2 regions of the Bacillus vallismortis genome follow, and region 1 is predicted to be linked to the other one. Evidence: riboswitches for the same ligand, from Rfam matches in the RefSeq annotation. Region 1 holds a riboswitch; the other holds the start of a gene.
The links. A riboswitch is a leader RNA that binds a small molecule or an ion and turns the genes downstream of it on or off. The one in region 1 is predicted to bind cyclic di-AMP.
Positions count from the first base shown of each region.

Region 2: linked by a shared signal. The riboswitch ahead of BV11031_RS16060 (dicarboxylate/amino acid:cation symporter) and the one ahead of ktrA (potassium uptake protein KtrA) in region 1 are both predicted to bind cyclic di-AMP.

Region 1 covers NZ_CP026362.1:394,433-400,874, reverse strand. The annotation lists gene betB (betaine-aldehyde dehydrogenase) at 1-884, opposite strand, end outside; gene cudC (transcriptional regulator GbsR) at 1,083-1,625, shown strand; gene bslA (biofilm surface layer hydrophobin BslA) at 1,832-2,377, shown strand; cyclic di-AMP (ydaO/yuaA leader) riboswitch at 2,781-2,929, shown strand; gene ktrA (potassium uptake protein KtrA) at 3,003-3,671, shown strand; gene ktrB (Ktr system potassium transporter KtrB) at 3,678-5,015, shown strand; gene BV11031_RS02155 (YiaA/YiaB family inner membrane protein) at 5,050-5,313, opposite strand; gene BV11031_RS02150 (glucosaminidase domain-containing protein) at 5,422-6,270, opposite strand; gene BV11031_RS02145 (MFS transporter) at 6,416-6,442, opposite strand, start outside.
Region 2 covers NZ_CP026362.1:3,027,212-3,033,653, forward strand. The annotation lists gene BV11031_RS16055 (ABC transporter ATP-binding protein) at 1-619, opposite strand, end outside; gene BV11031_RS16060 (dicarboxylate/amino acid:cation symporter) at 711-1,949, opposite strand; cyclic di-AMP (ydaO/yuaA leader) riboswitch at 2,021-2,152, opposite strand; gene BV11031_RS16065 (AI-2E family transporter) at 2,199-3,251, opposite strand; gene dctP (C4-dicarboxylate transporter DctP) at 3,400-4,665, opposite strand; gene dctR (two-component system response regulator DctR) at 4,785-5,465, opposite strand; gene dctS (two-component system sensor histidine kinase DctS) at 5,455-6,442, opposite strand, start outside.

The DNA.
Region 1 (6,442 bases):
ATGGCATCTTCAACAAGCAACCGGGAACCGGCGGAGCATACTTGGCCGGCATGGAAAAATACAGCGTTTAATGCCTGATCGACAGCAACTTCTAAATCTGCGTCTTTGAAAACGATATTGGGATTTTTCCCACCCAGTTCAAGTGCGATTTTTTTGACGTTACCGCTGGCTGCCCGCATGATTTTTTTGCCTGTTTCGATTCCCCCTGTAAATGAAACCAAATCGACGTCTTTATTTGCTGCGAGCTCGTCACCCACTGTGGCTCCAGGTCCAAGGACAAGATTTGCGACACCTTTTGGAACGCCCGCTTCTTCCATTAGCTTGAACACTTGGATTGTTGTTAGCGGCGTGATCTCACTCGGCTTCATGACGATCGTATTGCCCGCAGCCAGTGCAGGCGCGATTTTCCAGCTCGCTTGCAGAAGCGGATAATTCCAGGGCGTAATCTGGCCGCAAACCCCGATTGGCTCTCTAATGATTTTGCTTTCTGAATCAGGGATCGGAGATGAAATGATCTCTCCGCCATCTTTGTCTGCCAATCCGGCATAATATTGAAAAACATTGGCGATATCGTCCATATCAGCCTTACTTTCTTCGAGTGTTTTTCCCGTATCAAGGGATTCAAGCTCAGCCAGCTCATCAAGGTCACGCCTGATTAATTCCGCAATTTTCAGAACAATCTTTCCGCGTTCAAGCCCGGATAGAGATGACCATTCTCCTTTGTCAAAAGCTCTTCGCGCGGCTGCGATTGCCTTGATGGCGTCCTCTCGCTCTCCCTCGCTTACGGTTGCAATTTCTTCTTGATTAAATGGATTGATAATGTTGCGGATCTGCTCTTTTTCAGCACTGATCCATTCACCGTCAATGTATAATGTTTGACTCATATAAGCCTCCTTGACGAAAATAAAGTTTGTTAAATAAAAATTTAACGTTTTTAACAACATTAATCTAACATATGGTTTTTAAACTGTCAAAGCCTCATTTTGATTTTTCTTTTTGACTTTTCTTTATGTTTCGTTAAGATAAAGATCATAAAGAAGTAACTTAACGAATTTAACTTTCTAAAGGAAAAGAGGGTCAGTATGGATGAAAATCCAGAATTTGCAGCTATAGAACAGGCTCGGGATCTTGTTATCGACTCCATTGCTGAAACGATGGATCTTTACGGAATTACCCGCAGTGTCGGCATTTTATATGGGACGATGTATATGCGTGATGAGATGACGCTTGACGAAATGCGTGAAGAGTTGCAAATGAGCAAACCAAGCATGAGCACAGGTGTCAAAAAGCTTCAGGATTTAAATGTGGTGAAAAAAACATTCCACCGGGGCATCCGCAAGCATACATTTGTGGCTGAAAAAGATTTCTTCAAGTTTTTTACAAATTTCTTCCCGCCTAAATGGGAACGGGAAGTTGAGGTAAATGTAGCGGCAATTGAAGAAGCTCAGGCTGATTTACAAGAGGTTTTAAACAAGGAAGGCCTCAATGAGGACATCAAAAATGAAGCCCTGCAGTTACACGAGCAGCTGGAAAGCTCCAGAGCCTACTATGATTGGCTGAAACGGCTTGCTGAATCGGTGCAGAGCGGAGAAATTTTTAAGTTTATACCAATCGAAAAAAAGTAAAGAAGAAAACGCCCGGTTGCTCGGGCGTTTTTCTGTTCATTTACATGTAATTACTACAAATTTGAAAAATACGGGAAAAACACCCCATTTACTTCCAAAAAGTTTGATGGTAATTTTATGTAGGTAAAATTTGTATTTGGCCGTTCAGAGGAGGTGAACAGCGAGCAGGCCTGTATATTTCATAACTTTTTAGGGGGAATTTTATTATGAAACGCAAATTATTATCTTCTTTGGCCATTAGCGCATTAAGTCTCGGTTTACTCGTTTCTGCACCTACAGCTTCTTTCGCGGCTGAATCTAAATCAACTTCCGCTCATACTGAGTCTACTATGAAAACACAGTCAACAGCTTCATTGTTTGCAACAATCACAGGAACCAGCAAAACGGAATGGTCTTTCTCAGATATTGAATTGACGTACCGTCCAAATACGCTTCTCAGCCTTGGCGTTATGGAATTTACTTTGCCAAGCGGTTTTACTGCAAATACAAAAGACACAATGAACGGGCGTGCGTTGCGTGAAACACAGATCCTTAATAACGGAAAAACAGTAAGAATCCCTCTGGCGCTTGATTTGTTAGGAGCTGGCGAATTCAAATTAAAACTGAATAACAAAACTCTTCCTGCCGCTGGTACATATACTTTCCGTGCGGAGAATAAATCATTGAGCATCGGAAATAAATTTTATGCAGAAGCCAGCATTGACGTTGCTAAACGCAGCACTCCTCCAACTCAGCCATGCGGCTGCAACTAAACATTGAAGACCGGTTAACGCCGGTCTTTCAGATTGTTGACAAAGTCATAAAACGGTTTTCGTTTTATGACTTTGTCATCTTTTCAGCGTGATTGAAAACCCTTGAAGTCTAGGAAGGACGAGCATTGGAACAGACTTCCGCAGGATGCGGTGACAGGGGCGGTTGAGCAGGACGCTCTAGCTTTTAGCCGCTGATCTTTTTTCACGTGAGCACCAACGCGCAGGACTGACAACGAATGCGAGGGTTTGTCGACATGCTGGAAGACCGGTTAACGCCGGTCTTTTTTTGCGTTTTGCCCTCCCCTTTCCCCTCTATTTCCAATTATCTTTTTTCTTGATAAAAATTTAAATTGACAAACTCTAGAAACAGGAGTAAATTCTTGAGTGTTCAATTTCATATTAGTCTCTTTTACCGCTTAATCAAACACGAACGGGGGAACCAACGATTGGCTGTTTTATTCACAGCCTAGGGGTGAATCTTACTTAGTAAGAGGGGGTACTCTGAATCCCTAATCCGACAGCTAACCTCGTAGGCGTATCCAGAGAGGAGGTCTATTAACGGCCATTCTTCGAGATGGTCTTTTTTGCTTCAAAAACGTTACTTTTACTAAGGGAGTTATGAACATTGGGAAAAATAAAAAATAAGCAATTTGCCGTGATCGGGCTCGGCCGATTTGGCGGAAGCATTTGCAAAGAGCTGCACAGAATGGGGCATGAGGTCCTTGCAATTGATATCAGCGAAGAAAAGGTAAATGCTTACGCTTCTTACGCAACTCATGCGGTGATTGCCAACGCTACCGAAGAAAACGAATTGCTATCATTAGGAATACGCAATTTTGAATATGTGATTGTAGCGATCGGAGCGAATATTCAAGCAAGTACCCTGACGACTTTATTATTAAAGGAATTTGACATCCCGAATATTTGGGTAAAGGCTCAAAACCATTATCACCATAAGGTGCTTGAAAAAATCGGCGCTGACCGTATTATTCACCCTGAAAAGGACATGGGCGTCAAGATCGCACAAAGCCTTTCTGATGAGAATGTATTGAATTACCTTGATTTATCTGATGAGTACAGTATTGTCGAGCTCCAGGCAACAAACAAGCTTGACTCAAAATCAATTTTCGATCTGAATGTAAGAGCGAAGTACGGCTGTACCATTCTGGCCATAAAACATCATGGAGATATCCGTCTATCTCCCGCATCTGAAGATATCATTCACGAACAGGATTGCCTGGTGATCATGGGGCACAAAAAAGATATTAGACGTTTTGAAAACGAAGGGATGTAGACATAGGTGACACTTCAAAAGGATAAAGTGATCAAATGGGTTCGTTTTACACCGCCTCAAGTGCTTGCAATTGGGTTTCTTCTGACCATTATCATCGGGGCTGGACTGTTAATGCTTCCGATTTCTGCAGTGAAGCCATTGTCATGCATAGATGCCCTTTTTACCGCAGCTTCCGCTACCACTGTAACAGGGCTTGCAGTTGTCGATACCGGTACAGAATTTACGGTTTTCGGGCAAACTGTCATCATGGCCCTGATTCAGATCGGCGGGCTTGGATTTATGACTTTTGCTGTTTTGATTGTCATGATATTAGGGAAGAAAATCGGATTAAAAGAACGAATGCTTGTTCGTGAAGCCTTGAACCAGCCGACAATCGGCGGCGTCGTAGGTCTCGTCAAAGTCCTGTTTCTGTTTTCCATCAGTATTGAGTTAATAGCGGCACTCATCTTATCCATTCGGCTTGTGCCCCAGTACGGCTGGGCATCCGGCTTGTTTGCCAGCCTGTTTCACGCAATTTCGGCTTTTAACAATGCCGGGTTTTCATTATGGCCGGATAATTTGATGAGCTTCGTTGGTGATCCTACAATTAATCTCGTGATTACGTTTTTATTTATCACAGGAGGGATCGGATTTACAGTTCTGTTTGATATCATGAAGAATCGGCGATTTAAAGCCTTTTCTCTTCATACGAAAATCATGCTTACAGGCACCTTGATTCTGAATGCAGCTGCTATGTTTGTGATCTTTATTTTGGAGTATAGCAACCCCGGCACGCTCGGTCACCTGCATATAGGAGATAAATTGTGGGCTTCCTATTTTCAAGCTGTGACGCCGAGAACCGCCGGCTTCAATTCTCTTGATATCGGAAGCATGAGAGAAGGAACGATTGTATTTACGTTATTATTGATGTTTATCGGAGCAGGCAGCGCTTCAACGGCGAGCGGCATTAAGCTGACTACGTTCATCGTGATTTTGATGTCTGTGATCGCTTATTTGCGAGGAAAAAAAGAAACGGTTATTTTCCGCCGCTCCATTAAATACCCGATTATCATTAAAGCTCTAGCTGTGAGTGTCACCAGCTTGTTCATTGTGTTTTTAGGGATTTTCGCCCTGACGATCACAGAGCAAGCACCATTTATCCAAATTGTGTTTGAAACCTTTTCTGCTTTCGGAACTGTCGGTCTATCAATGGGATTGACTCCCGAACTTACAGAAGCGGGAAAATGTATCATGATTCTCATCATGTTTATCGGAAGAATTGGCCCTCTGACGTTCGTATTTTCATTCGCGAAAACAGAGAAATCAAATATTCGTTACCCTGACGGCGAGGTGTTTACAGGGTGATAGTAAAAAATCCGGCGTTCAGGCGCCGGATTTTTTATGATTCGATATGAGATTGAGTTTGTCTTTTTTCCTGCTCCGCGATGATTTCATTATCTTCTGCGTTATCACGGGTCACTTTTTGTGTAAGAATCGCACCGACCGCTACAAGTATCATAACGGCAATATAATAGCCTTTTTCATTGAGTTCCAGATTATCAGCATTATAGAGCCCGACACTAAACAAAAATACTCCCGCAAAAAAAGTGAAATAAGCTAATACTGTAAAAGCAACCGTGTTTCTCCGTCTATATTTCTGCATCTTTGTTCCCTCCTGAAAACATAGTCAATAAGTGATAACTTCCGTGGAATATTATACCTCAAATTCCCCTGAATGGAACATAGAAATAAAAATACCAGTATAAACAGCTTAGGTTGCTTCCTTTATTTCAACAGCTGAATCGTCAATCCAGCCGATGAGTTTATCATCGATTTGAAATTGGTACCATACGGACTGGCCTTTCTGCTTTTTAGATACAACCTTTATGTCCTTTCCGATGTAAGATTGGGCAGAGGTAAGTCTTATGGACCGCTCATCAGTAGAAGGCTTGGACCATACGTCTTGAACGGCGCTGTCTTTTATGGAGCCGATTAAATCCACAGATTTCAAGGATGGATTGACCTCATCGTAGGCATCTAAATCATATTTTTCCACAATAGTGCTGAGTTTGTCAGCGTAATCAGGATCTGTCGCATATCCTGCTGTTTGCAAGGCGGTTGCCGCTTCCTTATAATCCCCAGCATCAAGCACCGGTTTATATTTCTTTTTATTCCATGATGTGCCGCGGACAAACAATTGGGCATGGTCATCCATAGATTCAAAAAACGTGCTGTATTTGCGAAATTTTGCGCGAATGGTTTTCCTTTCCCCTTTTTCAAATTCATCCGTTTCCATCGTGACGTGATGGCCTTTATAATTTCCTTTTACGCCAAAAAGGTTGTTGGCCTGAGCAGCAAGCTCGCTGTTCCCCCAGTCAGATTCGAGAATGGCCTGAGCGATCGTGATGCTGGGGAGAACATGATATTTCTCATACAGAATTTGTGCATGCCCGGACAGGCTGTCAATAAATACTTGCTGTTCATCAATCTCTTCGGGTTCTTTGGCTGTTTCAATCGGCTTTGATAAAGTTGTGGCTAAAACAAAAAAGGCTAACGGAATCGATACAATGAAAAATAGTGTAATCAAGAGTCTGCGTTTTTTCAGTTTTTTACGGGCCATGAATACCTTCCTTCGAGTTAAAAGATTACGAATGTAAAAGAATCTACCTTTTAGAATTTTACTTTGACTTCTAATATTTTTCAATTCTTTAGGGAGAAAGTTGGGAAAAGAATGCAAACAAAAAACCTTTTCACTAGAAAAGGTTCTATTTTTGTAAATTTTTAAGTATAGC
Region 2 (6,442 bases), 1.7 Mb from region 1:
TGATGATGACCCGGTCGCACAAATCTTCAACCTCACGCAATAAATGGGTGGCGAATAAGACTGCTGTTCCTTCCTGTTCCGCGAGCTCTTTAATATGATCGCGAAAATCCTTCATGCCCGCGGGATCGAGACCGTTTGTCGGCTCATCTAAAATAAGAAGCTTCGGCCGGTGAAGAATCGCCTGCGCGATGCCGAGGCGCTGGCGCATGCCAAGGGAATAGGTCTTGACCTTATCATGAATCGCTGACGTCAGCCCGACACGTTCCACCACTTCATCAAGGCGTTCATCCGCTATTTTTTTGTGCATATTCGCAAAGTGCTTCAGGTTTTCCCAGCCTGTCAAATATGGATAGAACTCAGGGTTTTCAACGATCGCCCCCACTGCTTCCATCGCTTGTTCAAACTCTGTGTCATGCTGGAATCCGCTGATTGTCACACTTCCGCTGTTTTGTTTTAACAGCCCGACGATGATGCGGATGAGCGTTGTTTTTCCGGAACCATTCGGACCGAGCAGGCCGATGATTTCCCCCTCCATGACGTCCATGCTGATCTGTTTTAAAATTGGTTTAGACCCAATCGTTTTATCGAGGTCTTTAATATGTAAAATCGGCTCAGCCATAAAGCCTTCCTCCTTTTTCGGCAAAAAATAAACAGTGCCCAAAAATGAGGCACTGTTTGTATTATAGCATTTGTTCCTTCCAAATGTTTGGTTAGACCGATAGAGTCGACGTTTGCTCTGGCTGTTTGTTCTTCTCTGTTTCTGTCACAATGACAGCGCAGGCCGCGTCTCCTGTTGTATTTACCACTGTACGAAGCATATCAAGCAGGCGGTCAATTCCAAGGATCAATCCGATTCCCTCGACAGGCAGACCGACAGATTGAAGCACCATAGCGAGCATAATCAAGCCGACTCCCGGCACACCCGCAGTTCCGATACTTGCTAACACAGCCGTCAGTACGACCATCACCAGCTGCGTGAGTGTCAGATCATGCCCGAATACCTGCGCAATGAAGACGGTGGCTACCCCTTGCATGATCGCTGTTCCGTCCATATTAATTGTAGCGCCCAGCGGCTGGACGAAGCTGCTGATCGGCTCAGGCACTTTTAACTTTCTCTGCGCCACACCCATGGAAACCGGCAGAGTCGCACTGCTGCTGGATGTACTGAACGCGACGACCATAACCTCTGAGAAATCTTTGAAAAACGTAATCGGATTTCTTTTGGCGATAAGCGCTACCGTAGATCCGTACGTAACGACTGCATGTATTAACAATGCAATGGTTACCACTAACATGTACAAGCCCATCGCTTTCATTGCACTGAATCCTTGGCTTCCCACGGCTGTCGCAATCAAACCGAATGTGCCATACGGAGCAAACTTCATGACCAGATTGACAAGGTACATCATTAATTCATTTCCTTGCTCAACAACTTTGAGAAGCATATCCGCTTTTTTGCCCAGCATAGTAATCCCAAGCCCGACAAAGATGGCAAACGCAATAATCTGCAGCATATTTCCTTCCGTCATCGCTTGAACAGGATTGGTCGGAATGATGTTTAACAGAGTGTCCGCAATACTTGGGGCTTTTTCAGCAGTGAATTCGGCAGATGATGTATCATATGTTCCGAACTCTCCCGGTTTGATGACAAGGGCTAAAACGATGGCAATGGTAATCGCCACTGCAGTCGTGACGAGAAAATAAGAAATCGCCTTTACACCGATTCTGCCAAGCTTCTTAGGATCGCCCAGTCCGGCTACTCCCAGTGTCAGTGAGAAAAAGACAATCGGAACGACAAGCATTTTAATAAGGTTTAAAAAGATCGTGCCCAGCGGCCCGAATACAAACTTATTTAAATTTTCGAATAATTCAGGTGATGTTAGGTTAAGAATAATTCCCGTCACCGCACCCAGCACCAATGCAATGATGATCTTTGTAGCCAGTTTCATTAGCTTTCCTCCCTTTTTGAAAAAAGCCCACGAGAGACTCCCGTGGGCTTTGGCTGTAACATCAAACCACAGGACTCTCTCTTCACGCTGATGAGGTTAGCTGACGGGTTCGGACGAAGAGATGTCCGTTTTTCTGATGAAAAATTAACCCCAAAAGATCGGGTCCCCCACTCCTTGGTTAAAGGATTAAGCGTGTGGCTTACTATTGTATGATAATTTATTTATACAGAAAAGAACCAATTTTGTAAACTATTTTTTGTTACTTTCCTCTTGGAATCTTTTGGGCCCTTCTTCCTTATTGGTCACACCAAGAATATCAAGGAGAAATACAAAGATCGGAATCCCGATGATTAAACCCCAAATGCCGAAAAAGTGCTCAGAGAAAATGAGGACGATAAAAGTGAAAAAGATCGGCAGCTCTGTTTTCGCAGACATCAGCTTCGGGTTTAAGAAATAGGTTTCGATCGCATGTATGGCGAATATGACAAGCACAATGTAGATCACAAACATTCCGCCGCCTGTGCTGTAAGCGATAATACTGAGAGGAATCAAAGAAATGACGACGCCTGCCACAGGAATCAACCCAAGGAAAAACACCATGATAGAAAGCCCAAACAGCTGCGGGAAATGCATAATCCAAAGCGCGATCAATGTCAGAATACAGTTGACGAGCGCAATGATAAATTGAGCCTCAAGCACCTTGCCGAACGTTCTAGCAAATTTGCTTCCGAAAAAAGCAATTTCTTCATAAAAGACTGACAATTTGCTTGTTTTAAATTTCTCCATGAATTCCGAGAGCCGTTTTTTCTCGAATAAGAAAAACATGCTGAGAACGAGCGCCATTACGATCTGCAAGCCGAATGTGCTGATATCTGCCAGATACGTATACACCACATTGAAACCTTCTTTGACATATGAACTGATATTAATGTCTCCGAAAACACTTGTGATCTCGTCAAAGAAAGGGATGGTGTCCGGGTGATACGCGATATGTTTAATCTGCTTAGCCAGCTGCTGAATCTGCGCCGCGACGATCGGATAAAAAACAAATCCCCCAACTGTAAGCAGAACAGCCAGCAACACGTAAAGAAATGTAATGACAACCCGCTGGCTTACCCGGAAGAACCGGCTTACGAACCGCCGTACCACAAACTCCAAGCGATCCATTAGAAACGTGAAAATGAAGGTAAGCAATATTAAGTTGATCATGCTCTTAAATAGATATAACACACCAGTTAACACGACAAAGACGGAGAAACGCCTTACTCCCGGGTGCTGAAAAAATTTAACTAAAGCGGCCATTTATACACCCCTGTTAGGACAAACGTCCTTAATTCAATATAGTATCCATCTGTAAATTATATAACAAAAAAATGCTGAGGTCTCTGTCATTACCTTAATAATTCTTAAACAATGTAAAAAAACGGCCCGTTTGATGGGCCGTTCTTTTTCAGACTGCTGTTTTCATGTTTTTCATGCCTTCAACAGCCTCTATGCTTTTTGCTTCATCGAATTCATTTTCACTTTTTGCAACAATGATCGTGGCGATTCCGTTTCCGATCAGGTTCACAATCGCTCTTCCTTCACTCATGAAACGGTCAACCCCGAGCAGAAGCGCAAGGCCCTCCAGCGGAATAACCTGAAGCGCTGACAATGTTGAGGCAAGAACGATAAATCCGCTTCCCGTCACACCGGCCGCTCCCTTAGATGTCAGCATCAAAACGAGGATGATTGTAACTTGCTGGCCGATGCTGAGGTCGACTCCAAATACTTGTGCAAGAAAAACCGTCGCCATTGATAAATAAATGGATGTGCCGTCAAGGTTGAACGAGTAGCCCGTCGGAATGACAAGCCCGACTACGGATTTCGAACAGCCGTAACGCTCCATTTTATCCATCATACGCGGAAGCACTGACTCTGAAGAACTAGTGCCAAGCACGATCAGAAGTTCATCTTTAATGAAGCGCAGGTAATTCCACAGGCTGAATCCGTAAAGCTTGCAGATGATATTTAACACAACAAACACGAACAGAAACATCGTAATATAAACAGACATCATTAAGCTTGCCAGAGGCTTGATGGAATCGAGCCCGAAGTGCCCGATCGTATACGCCATCGCCCCGAATGCCCCGATTGGCGCGGCACGCATGATATAGCCGATGATTTTGAAAAAGACGTGAGAAATCTTATCAAAGAAATCAATGACGCTTTTCCCTTTTTCACCTAAAGCCGCAAGACCAACTCCGAAAAGAATAGAAAAGAATAAGACCTGCAAAATGTCCCCTTTTGCGAAGGCATCAACCATGTTGGACGGAACAATGTGTGTAACAAATTCAATCCAGTCGATTCCCTGACCGCCATCCTGCGTGTATTGTGATATATCGCCCTTTTCAAGCTTGCTGTAATCAAGACCCGCTCCCGGCTTCAGAAAATTAACGACAAACAAACCGATCATGAGTGCGAGAGTTGTGACAACCTCGAAATAAATAAACGCTTTTCCCCCTACCTTTCCAACCTTCTTCATATCGCCCATTTTTGCAATCCCGAGAACGATAGTGAAGAAAATGATTGGAGCGATCACCATTTTAACAGCATTGATAAATGTATCGCCAAGCGGTTTCATTTCTTTGCCGACATCAGGCCAGACGAGCCCGACAATGACCCCGATGATGACCGCGGTTATGACCTGAACTGTTAAATTTTTAAACAGTTTCATATTCTGCATCCCCCTGTCCTATTCACCTTTATGTCTTTCTTACTAGAATGATAGCGTTTTCATACAAGGTGGGGAAGTTTATGATCATAACGGACATTTTGGTCTTTTTGGTCTCAGATTTATCCTTTAAACACGTAGCGGTTGACGGGCCGGCCGACTCCGCCGTATTGAACGTCCAGCTTAATGGTTCCGTTTTTTTCTAGATAATCAAGGTATCGTCTGGCTGTCACTCTGGCGATGCCGAGCGCCTTGGCGACCTCTTCTGCCGAAAGAGATGCGGTTTGCCGCTTCAAAAAAGCAGTGACTTCATTCATCGTAAAATGATTCAATCCTTTCGGCAGATCCTGTACGGCCTGCTGCGGGATATTCAGGATCGCATCGAGCTGTTCCTGAGACAGCGTATCGTGCGCATCTATTTTTTGTTTATATTGCTTGTACTTTTCAAGCGCCTGTCTCATTCGCTCAAGCTTAAATGGTTTTAAGATATAGTCAGTTGCGCCATTTTGCAGCATAAGGGAGATCGTTTCTTTGTCCTTTGCAGCGGAAACGACAATGATATCCACTTCAAGCTTTTGCTTTCTGATCTCCTGCAGCGTTTTGATTCCGTCTTTTTTCGGCATGTACACATCGAGAATGACGAGGTCGGGCTGTTTTTCTTTTATCAGCTTGATGCCTTCTTCTCCGTTTCCCGCTGTTGCGCAGACCGTAAAACCTTTGACAGTTGTGATGAAATCCTTATTTACCTCTTGAACCATCGGATCATCTTCAATGAGCAGAACCTTCCATTCTTTATGAGCCATGCTGTGCTTCCTCCCCCTTCATTGGAAAAACGATAGAAAATGCTGTTCCCTGCCCTGCGTGTGAATCCACTTCTACCGTGCCCGATCCTTTGTCTATTATTTGTTTGACTAGATACAAGCCATAGCCTGTGCCGCCTGTTTTATTGACCGTAAATCCTTTGTCGTAAAGGCGCGGCATATGTGCCGGTTCTATCCCGCAGCCGTTATCTTCTATTAAGATGGCCAAGATATCATCCGTTTGTTCGATGCTGACATCAATCCGTTTCTCATCAGATTGAACGGTTTCAAATGAACCAAAGGCGTTTTCAATCAGGTTGCCGAGAAGCACGACGATATCATGCTGATCAACATGCTCGGGAAATTGCCGAAGGCTGCTGTTTTCATCAATATGAACAGCAATGCCAAGCTCCCTTCCTCTTCTGATTTTACTTAATAGCAGGCCTGCCGCAGCGTCATTTTGAATCGAGCGATGCAGAAATTCAGACACATTTTCCTGCTCAGTTGACGCCCGGAATGCAAGCTGCATGGCTTTTTCAGATTTCCCCAGCTGGATGAGGCCGGCAATCGTGTGCAGCTTATTCATATGCTCATGGTTTTGGACGCGGAGCGCCTCTACAAAGTTTTTGACGCCAGTCAACTCCTCTGCCATCTTAGCCGCTTCCGTTCTGTCCTGAAAAATCGCGACGGCGCCGATGACTTTTTTCTTCATGACAATCGGAATTCTGCTGCTCATGATCACCTTTCCGCTGACGCGAATTTCTTCATTATAAACCGCTTTGTTCCGCTCCACGATTTCGGGCAGGCGTGAATCCTTGAGAACCTCCCAGATTACCTTCCCGACCAGATCCCCCTGCACCTCAAAGATCTGTTTCGCTTTTTCATTGAAAATCGTAATAATGAGCCGGTTGTCAATGGCAATCACGCCTTCGTTCATGGAATGAAACGTCGCTGTCCGTTCTTCATACATTCGGACAATC